One region of the Arthrobacter sp. TmtSoilC48 genome, then DNA from elsewhere that is predicted to be linked to it. Evidence: riboswitches for the same ligand, from Rfam matches in the RefSeq annotation. Region 1 holds a riboswitch; each other region holds the start of a gene.

Region 1 (3,267 bases):
CGCCAGGAGCGCGATCCCCACCAGCACACCGGCTACTATCAGTGCCGCCACACCCGTGATGCCGAAAATAAACGGAAGGATGGGCACGACCGCACCCGAGGCGAAGAAGCAGAAGCTGGACATCGCAGCGCCCCAGGCAGACCCCACGGTTTCGTGGTTGTCAGCGGGTTGCTCCTTCTCCGGTTGCAAGGAGAGGCTGGGATCGCAGTCGCAGCTGAAGAGTCCCATGCGTTCGGCGGCACGGTGCTCGGCTGCCTCACGGGTCATGCCGCGGGCCAAGTACACCAGCACAAGCTCGTTGTGCTCGATGTCCAAAGAAGGGGCGGCTGTGAGGGTTGCCTGCGTGGGCAGCGTGGCGCTGAGCAACTCCCGTTGCGAGCGGACCGAAACGTACTCGCCAGCACCCATGGACAGGGCGCCGGCCAGCAAACCGGCCACGCCACTCATGAGGACCACCGGGCTGGGAACGCCGGTTGCTGCCATACCCATAACCAGTGAAAGGTTGCTCACCAGGCCATCGTTGGCGCCAAAAACAGCGGCACGGAAGGTACCGGAGAGCCTGTTGCGGCCACGCGTGGCAAGGCCCCTGACAACTTCTTCGTGGATTTGTTCGTCGGCAACCATGGCTGGAGTCGCGGCAGGTTCGGCTCCGTAGGGGGAGCGGCCTTCCGCGCGCTGCGCCAACGCGAGGACGAACACGGAACCAAAGTGCCGGGCCAGGAAGCCCAGCAGCTGGCTGCGGGTGGAAGCTCCCTTCGGCATTCCGGCGTGTTCTCCCAAGAGCTTGAGCCAGTGTGCCTCGTGCCTTCCCTCGGCCTCGGCCAGGGCGAGCAGGATCTGCCGTTCTTCGCCGTCACGACGCTGGGCGAGTTCCCGGTAGACGGCGGCTTCGGCACGCTCGTCGGCCAGGTATTGACGCCAGCGCCTGATGTCCGCCGGTGTGGGCCGGGCTGGTTGGGACGGTGTTCCGGATCCGGGGGCGGGGTCCGGAGCGGGGCTCGACGAACCGTGGGATTCCTGGTGCTTCTGCACTTTTTCTCCTGTGCTGGGTGGGGTAGTTGCGGCCCCATTGCACGCCCACTGTACCGCTTATTGGCGGGGATTTTTGGCCGGTATTCCTTAGCTGGAATGTTCGGCATGCCTTAATTTTCGAAGCTGCAATCCTCTGCCTGGAGCCTTTCCCTGGGTCCATGTGGGCCGTTGCCTTGACCCTCTTCAGGCACAGTGCTCAGATGGAAGGACAGGGGCGGGGGCCCTCCCCGCACTCGGTCAGCAGGCTGCTTGCCAGCCCACCAGACGGAGGTTGCAGCATGGACACCACCGAACCGCACGCCAACCACCCCGAACGGGAGACCATCGAGTCGGATCCCGCCTACGATTACAGCGATGACCAGGAAGTCGACGAACCCTGGGTGGAGGAAATCGACGTCCCGGATGACGACGAGCGGGTTGTCCCCCTGGATGAAACCGAAGAATTCCGCGGGGAAGAAGACGAGGAATTCTAGGACCGTTTCTTAGGCAGGGCCATCTTCACCGAAGGTGAAATGCCGCTCCAGTCCCGCCGGACGCCCGAGCGCTGCAACAGTCACCGTCAACGTCCTCGACGATTCACACCACCGCGATGGACGCACAGCCTGGGCAAGGGCATGCGCCAACAGGCGCGCTTCGGGGTGCCGGAACCGGGCCAGGCCACCGTTCAGGAACAGCGTCACCGTCCCAAGGACAAGGTCGACGCCGGGAATCACCGGAACAGTGGGCGCTTCGGTTTTGGTGGGGCTGCTTTGGCTTGGGGTGGTAACGCCTTGGTACGGCAAGGACTGCTCCTTTGGGGAGTGCTCTTGCCCGCTCGGTTGTCTCTGGTCCGGGGCGGGCCGCTTCCTCATCCGAACCACCCGTGAACATGGGGTTGGTGTGTGGCCAGTCGGAGCTTGGCGCCACCTCTCTTGAAGCTGGGACCACTGTACTGGAGGAGTGCTGTCCGGGAGAAGTGTGGCCCTCGGATCCGCTCGCCCCCGCACAGCGCAACGGCGGCGCTGCCCCGGGAAGGGGCGGCGCCGCCGTCGAACATTGCTTTGTTCAGTTCTTATCTGATGCCTTGCGGCCCTGGGCCGTTAGCTGGCGTTGTGGCTGCTGACGGGGTGGGCTTCCAAGGGCAATTCGTCAGATACCGCTCCGGCCACGCGCTTTTCCCAAGCGGCCCGGACTTCGGGTTCGGTGGGCGGCGTGAGGAGGGAAATCACCACGTAGGCGACGAACGAGGCCGCGAGGCCGTAGTAGATGGGCTCGTTGGCGTAGACGCCATCGACGCTTGGAATGACTCCAGTGGCGAACAGAATCAACAAGGCCAACGTCAATACCGAGCCCACTGCCATGGACCATGCAGCAGCGATACCAGTGCCGCGCTTCCACACCAGGCCGCCAAGAATCGCGACGAGGAGGCCGCCCACAAGGATGTCGTAAGCAATGGTGAGGGCAACAACCACGTCCTGCGCGGCCATGGAGATCAGCACCGCGACGATGCCCAGGCCAAGAACCCAGTAACGGTTGGCCTTGACGTCGTGCTCGGGGTTTTCGGTGTCGTCCGTGTTGATGGTCTTGCCGAACCAGCTGGCCACGAACGGAACAACATCTGCGCGGGCCACCGTGGCGGCGGCAATCAGGGCACCCGAAGCGGTGGACATCATGGCTGCAACAGCTGCGGCCATGACCAGGCCGCCGATGCCGATGGGCAGGATGTGGGTTGCCACTTCGGCGTAGACCACGTCCTTGCCGAGGTTGGCGACATCGATATTGGGCAGTGCTACGCGGGCGGCCAGGCCGATCAATGCACCGGCCACACCGTAGAGGATGCAGTAAACGCCGGCGGTCGCTCCACCCCAGCGTGCAACCTTGGGAGTCTTGGCCGTGAAGACGCGCTGCCAGATGTCCTGGCCGATCAGGAGTCCGAGTGTGTACACGACGAAGTAGGTGATGATCGTCTGGACGCCGATTCCGTCGATCTGGAAGAAGCTCGCATCGACACGCTCACGGATGCCGTCCAGTCCTCCGGCCGCGTTCATGACGAACGGGAGCATCAGGAAGAAGATGCCTACGGTCTTGATGATGAACTGGACCTGGTCGGCCAAGGTGATGGACCACATGCCACCGATGGTCGAGTAAACAAGCACAATTGCACCGCCGACGGCGATCGCCATCCAGCGTTCCCAGTCGAAGAGGACCACAAAGATGGTGGCGTATGCGCCGGTGGATGTGGCACAAAGCATGAGG
Region 2 (3,267 bases), 2.0 Mb from region 1:
GTGCTGTTTCAGTCAATAGTGCTGTGTCAGTCAATAGTGCAGGGTGCAGCCCCTGCGGTGCCCGGCGTGTTTGGCGCCCATTCCGGGTAGCTGCGGTGGTCGTTTGCCGGCACCCAGCGGCCTTCGTCCACTACATAGTCCCAGCCGAGACCCGTGCGCTTGAGTTCCTCGATACCAGCCAGCAGCCGCGTGGCATCCTCCAGGCGGGAGCCCACGCCGAAGCTGGCTCGCAGTGAGCCGGATGGGAGGCCCAGCCGCTTGAGGAGGGGATGGGCGCAGAAGCGGCCGTCACGAAGTCCTACACCGTGTTCGGCGGCGAGGTAGGCGGCGACCAGTCCGGCGTCGAATCCTTCCACCGAGAAATTGACCACGCCGATGGTGTCCTCGGAGTCGCTGAAGATCCGGTGGACCGTCACGCCGTCGATTGCTTCAAGTCCCTGTACGAGGTAGGAGCGGATTCCAGCTTCATGGGCATGCCAGGCATCCTGATCCAAGCCGGCGAGCACCTGCGTCGCGCGGGCCAACGTTGCCGCACCCAGGACATTGGGGGAGCCGCCCTCGTGGCGGGCGGGACCTGAGGCCCAGCTGACCGAGTCCAGGCGCGCCTCACGAACAGCGCCTCCGCCAGCAAGGTGGGGAGTACCGGCGTCGAGCCAGTCGGGACGGCCCACAACGACGCCGGCGCCGAACGGAGCGTAGAGCTTATGGCCGGAGAACACGATGTAGTCGACGTCTGCGGCGGCGATGTTGATGCGGCGGTGGGGGGCAAGCTGCGCGGCGTCCACCACAATCCTGGCACCGTATTCGTGTGCAAGTGATGCGAGTTCGGCGATCGGCAGGATTTCACCGGTCACGTTCGAGGCACCGGTGACCGCCAGCAGAGATACGCCGCCTTGGCTGAGTTCCTCGCGGAGCTTGGCCAAGGTAGCGGTCAGTGTCGAAGCAGCTACGACACTGCGGTGGGGGACGCCCTGCCAGGGAAGGAGATTGGCATGGTGCTCGATGTCCAGGTAAAGGACCTCGCCCGTTGGCTTTCCGTCGAGTTGCGGGAGGCAGCCCGCCAGCAGGTTCAGCGAGTCCGTGGTGTTCCGGGTGAAGATGACGGAATCATCCGGACGGCCGCCGACGAATTCACGGACGATGTCGCGGGAGTTCTCGTAGACCGAGGTGCTGATCTGGGAAGCGTAGCCCGCGCCGCGGTGGACACTGGCGTAGTAGGGGAGGATCTCGTTGAGATACGCAGAAACGATGGTCAACGCGGGAGCGGATGCTCCGTAGTCGAGGTTGGCGTAGCGGACGTGGCCACCCTGGATCAGGGGAGCTTGCAGCTCCGCGCCTGTGACGGCGGCCAGGGGCCTGCCCGCAGCGGCTTCGTGCGCTGCTTCTTCGACCGCAAGGGACGGCAGAACGGTGGAGTTGAACGTAGCAGTGCTCATGGGACCTCACTCAAGAGGGACCCCCTATGGGGATCCGCGCTTGCCGTATCCGTTCCGGACCGGCCAGGTCGTCACCCGGGGCACCCCACCGCGAATGGAGGGTTGCCGGCCAGCAAACCGGGGTTTAGCGCTGGCACTCGTGACCTGTAAAGAGGTTAGGCCACGCATCTGGCCTGCTCCAAAGTCGCTTCGCTTTGTTAAGCAGATTGTTACGAAGGGTCCGGAATCCCGGTTTTGGGCGAAGAAAAGACGGCGGATGCCCCGAAAAGGAGGCTTCCGCCGTCGAAAATTCTATGCTCAGCCGGTTGGCCTGTTGGTCCGCCGGGTCAGAGGAGGTCATCCAATGCGGGGTTTAGCCGCTTGAGGACCTCCGAATGGAGGATGGAGTTGGTGGCCAGGGCGTTGCCGCCGAAGGGGCCGTCCTCGCCTTCCAATGAGGTGAAGCGGCCGCCGGCTTCCGTCACGATGGGAACCAGTGCTGCCATGTCGTAAAGATTCAGCTCTGGCTCGCAGGCGATGTCAACAGCCCCCTCGGCTACCAGGCAATAGGACCAAAAGTCGCCATAGGCGCGCGTGCGCCAGATGTCTTCCGTCAACCCCAGGAACTCGTCCAGATTGCCGCGTTCCTTCCAGCCGGAGAGGCTGGAATATGACATTGAAGCATCGGCCAACCGCGAAACGTTGGACACCCTGAGCCGGGTGGCTGATGCCAGGGAGCGGCCCATGTAGGCGCCCATGTCCTTTGCTGCCCACCAACGCTTGCCCAGCGCCGGGGCGCTGACAACTCCAACGACGGGCTCGCCTTCGTCAACGAGCGCGATCAGGGTAGCCCACACGGGAACGCCCCGAACAAAGTTCTTGGTGCCGTCGATGGGGTCGATGATCCAACGCCGGGAGCCGTGGCCGCTGCTGCCGAACTCCTCGCCGAGGACGGCGTCACGGGGGCGCGAGCGTGACAATTGGCCGCGGATGGCTTCTTCCGCAGCCTTGTCGGCATCCGTCACGGGCGTGAGGTCAGGCTTGGTCTCGACCTGCAGATCCAAGGCCTTGAAGCGGTCCATGGTTTGGGCGTCCACGGAATCCGCCAGCACGTGGGCCAGTCGCAGGTCGTCGTTGTAGCTGGAAACGGGTTGGGTCATGCCACCAAACTATCGTGAAACGTTCCCTGCAGTTGGATCGCCTTGCGCCGACACTTAGTTGACCGTACCCAATTCCTTGGTCTCTTTCGCTTCCATACGCGGGTCCGCGCCCAGCAGCCGCCGGAGCGAAGACAAACGGGCCACTCCGGAAGGACCCGCGTGTCCCTCGTTCACCCAGGCATCAAGTCCGCAATTGATGGCGCCGGCATCGTGCTTGCAACCGCGTTCACAAGCTTCTGTGCCCGGTTCCAGGTCGGGGAAGGAATGCAGGATGCGGTCGGGGTCCACGTGCGCCAGTCCGAAGGAGCGGATACCGGGGGTATCGATGATCCAGCTACCCGGTGGGGCGTCTGCCAGCTTCAGGGCCAACGCCGAGGACGACGTGTGCCGGCCCCGCCCGGTGACGGCGTTGACACCACCGGTAGCCCGTTCGGCTCCCGTCAGGGCATTGACCATGGTGGACTTCCCGACGCCCGAATGGCCCAGCATGACAGTCACTTTTCCATCAAGGTGTGCCCGCAATTCGGCAACGGCGCGGCTGTCCAGCCTCGCGGACAGTCCGTCGTCGGAGCGGGCGTCAATACCGGACGCTTCATCATCTGCCGTACGGCTGATGATGATCGGAAAGTCCAGGCTGAGATAGTTGGATAACAGCTCCGCAGGATCCTTGACATCTGCTTTGGTGACAAGCA
Region 3 (3,267 bases), 3.1 Mb from region 1:
CTCCAGATCCAGAATGAGATCGTCCACGTCTTCCAGGCCAACGGACAAACGGACCACGCCGTCGCTCAGCCCAATGGCCGCACGCCCTTCGGGCCCCATGGCCCGGTGGGTAGTGGTGGCCGGGTGCGTGATGAGGGACTTGGAGTCGCCCAGGTTGTTGGAGATGTCGATGACGCGCAGACCGTCCAGCAATGCAAACGCGGCATCCTTGGCCGAACGCCCGGAGGAGGGCAGCAACTCGAAGGTCAGCACGGTACCGCCGGCCTTCATTTGCTTGGCTGCCAGCTCGTACTGAGGGTGCGATTTCAGCAAGGGGTACTTGACCCAGTTGATGGCAGGCTGCTGCTCGAGCCATTCCGCGATTTTCAAAGCAGACGCCGAGCTGTGGTTCACCCGCAGGCCGATCGTCTCCAGGCCCTTGGTCAACACCCAGGCATTGAAGGCGGAGAGTGAAGGTCCGGTGTGCCGCATCAACTGCTTGACCGGGCCATCGATGAATGCCTTGGTGCCCAGGATTGCGCCGCCGAGGACACGCCCCTGGCCATCGATGTGCTTGGTTCCGGAGTACACAATGACGTCCGCGCCCAGGTCACCGCAACGCTGGAGCAAGGGTGTGGCAAAGACGTTGTCGACGACGACGGTCGCTCCCGCAGCATGCGCCAGCTCGCTGACGGCGGCGATGTCCACGATTTCCTGCATGGGGTTCGAGGGCGACTCGAAGAACACGGCGGTGGTCGGTTCGGAGAGGGCAGCCCGCCACTGGTCGAGGTCGGGACCGTCGACGAACACGGTCTCCACGCCCCAGCGCGGCAGGATCTCGTTGAGGATTACGAAGCACGAGCCGAACAGGGAACGGGCGGCAACCACGCGATCACCGGCAGCCAGGAGGGCACCCAAGGCGGTGAACACCGCGGACATGCCTGACGCCGTCGCGAAGCATGCCTCGGTTCCTTCGAGCAACCGCAACCGTTCCTGGAACGTGGCTACAGAGGGGTTGCCGTAGCGGGAGTAAACGAAGCGTTCGTCCTCGCCGGTGAAGGCGCGTTCGGCGGCGGCAGCGGATTCGTAGACGAAGCCGGAGTTCAGGAAAACGGGTTCGGACGTCTCCTGGAAGTTGGTACGGTCAAGGCCGCCGCGTACTGCCTGGGTGTCAGGGCTCCAGCTGGCGGCATCGGGATTGAAAGTCACTTAGTCGTTCCCCAGGTTGGTTGGCAGGCCGCGGTTCTTCCAGCCGTTGATGGTCCGTTCGCCGTAGCGGTCCGGGTCGCCTTCGAAGCCCTCAAGCACGTTGTAGGCGGTGAACCCGGCCTGCGTCGCGGCGATGGCGGCCGAGATGGAGCGCTGGCCTGAGCGGCAGATGAAAACGAGTTCCACGCCCTCACCCTCGGGTGCCTGCTGCTGCAGGTCCTCGATGAAGCGGGAGTTGGGAATGCCACCGGCGAGGTTCCACTGAATGAACAGGGGATCATTCTCTGTGGCTTTGGTGTCCGGGATGCCGATGTGGGCCCACTCGGCCTCGGTGCGGACGTCTACCAGGATTGCGCCTTCTTCAAGCTTGGCCCACGCGTCCTGCGGGGTCAGGTCACCTGCGTAACTCATGCGTGTCCCTCGAATGCTTCTTCGTCGTCGTCGTTCTCCAACTGGTCAACAGCATTCGCGACGGCGGCGTCTGCGTTGGCGATGGCAGCGGGCAGGACGACCGCCTGCGCCACGATGACATCCGTGCCATTGAACGTGGCTGCCGGGCTGCCGTGGAGCACGTAGCCGTCGGCGAGGGCCGTGGTGATCCGCTCGCAGAATTCACGGGTATCCGGACCTGTAATCAGGCGGTAGGAGAGTTTTTCTTCAGTGGTTTCAGGCATTGGCTGGTGCTCCTCAGTCACGCTTGCAGTTCGAAGTGTCGATACGCCGAGTAGTCACCTGAGGCACCCCGCCGGAGAGAGGGTTGCCGACCAGCAAGTCAGGGCTTGGCGCTGGTGCTCATTACTCAAGAAAAACGTAACATCCCGCGGCGGCGGCCCGCACTTGCAAGCGGTTACGCGGTCGTCATGTTGCGTAACCGGCCGGTGCTGGAGTAGCAGCCCAAATGTGACGCCCCGGGAGCATAATTGACGCAGTACGACCCCCTGTAACTTCGCAAGAAATCAGGTCGCGGTGAACGGACAAGGCAGCTCTACACTCAAGCCCATGCTGCATTTTGGATGGTTCGTGGGCCACGGTTTTGGTGTCCAGGGATGGGGAACTCCCGGCTACAGCCTGGGCTACGACTGGAAGAAGCCTGCCCTGTATCAAGACGCCGTCCGCGCGTTTGAGCAATCCGGCCTTGACCTCTTCATCATCGAGGACTCCCTTACTGTTCCCGATACCTATGGCGGCACTGCCGAGGTCTCGCTGGCACACGCCTCCTTTGCGCCCAAACATGATCCCTTGGCCCTGGTGCCGTACCTCCTGTCCGCAACCGAGCACCTTGGAATCGTCCCGACGGTCAGCGCATCGTTCTATCCGCCTTTCACTGCGGCCCGCCTCCTGGCCACGCTGCAGCATTTCTCCGAGGGGCAGTTGGGATGGAACGTTGTCACCTCCGGCAGCGACCTCGCAGCGCAGAATTACGGTTTGGACCAGCAGATTGAACACGACCTTCGATATGAGAAGGCGGAGGAATTCGTCGACGTCGTCCGCAGGCTTTGGCGGAGCTGGGAACCGGACGCCGTCCTTGAGGACGTTGAGGCCGGCGTATTCGCCGACCACACCAAAGTGCACCCTATTAACCACCAGGGTGACTTCTTCAAGGTCCGCGGTCCCCTCAACACCGCACCTCTGCCGGAGGAGCCCGTACTGGTGCAGGCCGGCGCTTCTCCCCGCGGCAAAGCGTTCGCGGGTGGGCATGCAGACGTGGCGATCGCCTTGGCCCGTGGCGTTGACGGCATGAAGGCCTACCGGGATTCCATCCGTGCCGAGGCTGCCAAGGCGGGCAGGAACCCCGACGACGTCAAGGTACTTTTCGTGCTAAAGCCCACCGTGGTTGGTTCATCGGCCGAGGCCGGGGAGTTGCGTGCGCAGCGCCGGGAGCTAACCCAGCGTGATATCGACAGCCAGCTCAATTCGATCTCCTACCTGTCCGTGATCGACTTCAAGCAATTCGACCTTGATGCGCCGTTGCCCGAATTGAGCACCAACAGCAACCAAGGCACGTTGGAGCACTTCGCCAAGGCGGCACCTCCGGGGTCTACCCTGCGCCAGATCCTTCAGGCACGCAGCGGTGGCGCC

The links. A riboswitch is a leader RNA that binds a small molecule or an ion and turns the genes downstream of it on or off. The one in region 1 is predicted to bind S-adenosylmethionine.
Region 2: linked by a shared signal. The riboswitch ahead of AC6I97_RS10135 (aminotransferase class V-fold PLP-dependent enzyme) and the one ahead of AC6I97_RS19235 (hypothetical protein) in region 1 are both predicted to bind S-adenosylmethionine.
Region 3: linked by a shared signal. The riboswitch ahead of AC6I97_RS05150 (DUF1737 domain-containing protein) and the one ahead of AC6I97_RS19235 (hypothetical protein) in region 1 are both predicted to bind S-adenosylmethionine.

Annotation. Positions count from the first base shown of each region.
Region 1 covers NZ_AP046049.1:4,176,713-4,179,979, reverse strand. The annotation lists gene AC6I97_RS19245 (VIT1/CCC1 transporter family protein) at 1-1,032, opposite strand, end outside; gene AC6I97_RS19240 (hypothetical protein) at 1,311-1,505, shown strand; gene AC6I97_RS19235 (hypothetical protein) at 1,515-1,814, opposite strand; SAM riboswitch class IV at 1,830-1,949, opposite strand; gene AC6I97_RS19230 (sodium:solute symporter family protein) at 2,112-3,267, opposite strand, start outside.
Region 2 covers NZ_AP046049.1:2,150,006-2,153,272, forward strand. The annotation lists gene AC6I97_RS10135 (aminotransferase class V-fold PLP-dependent enzyme) at 27-1,436, opposite strand; SAM riboswitch class IV at 1,468-1,581, opposite strand; gene hisN (histidinol-phosphatase) at 1,763-2,575, opposite strand; gene rsgA (ribosome small subunit-dependent GTPase A) at 2,630-3,267, opposite strand, start outside.
Region 3 covers NZ_AP046049.1:1,076,459-1,079,725, forward strand. The annotation lists gene AC6I97_RS05140 (O-succinylhomoserine sulfhydrylase) at 1-1,188, opposite strand, end outside; gene AC6I97_RS05145 (rhodanese-like domain-containing protein) at 1,189-1,599, opposite strand; gene AC6I97_RS05150 (DUF1737 domain-containing protein) at 1,596-1,862, opposite strand; SAM riboswitch class IV at 1,877-1,988, opposite strand; gene AC6I97_RS05155 (NtaA/DmoA family FMN-dependent monooxygenase) at 2,155-3,267, shown strand, end outside.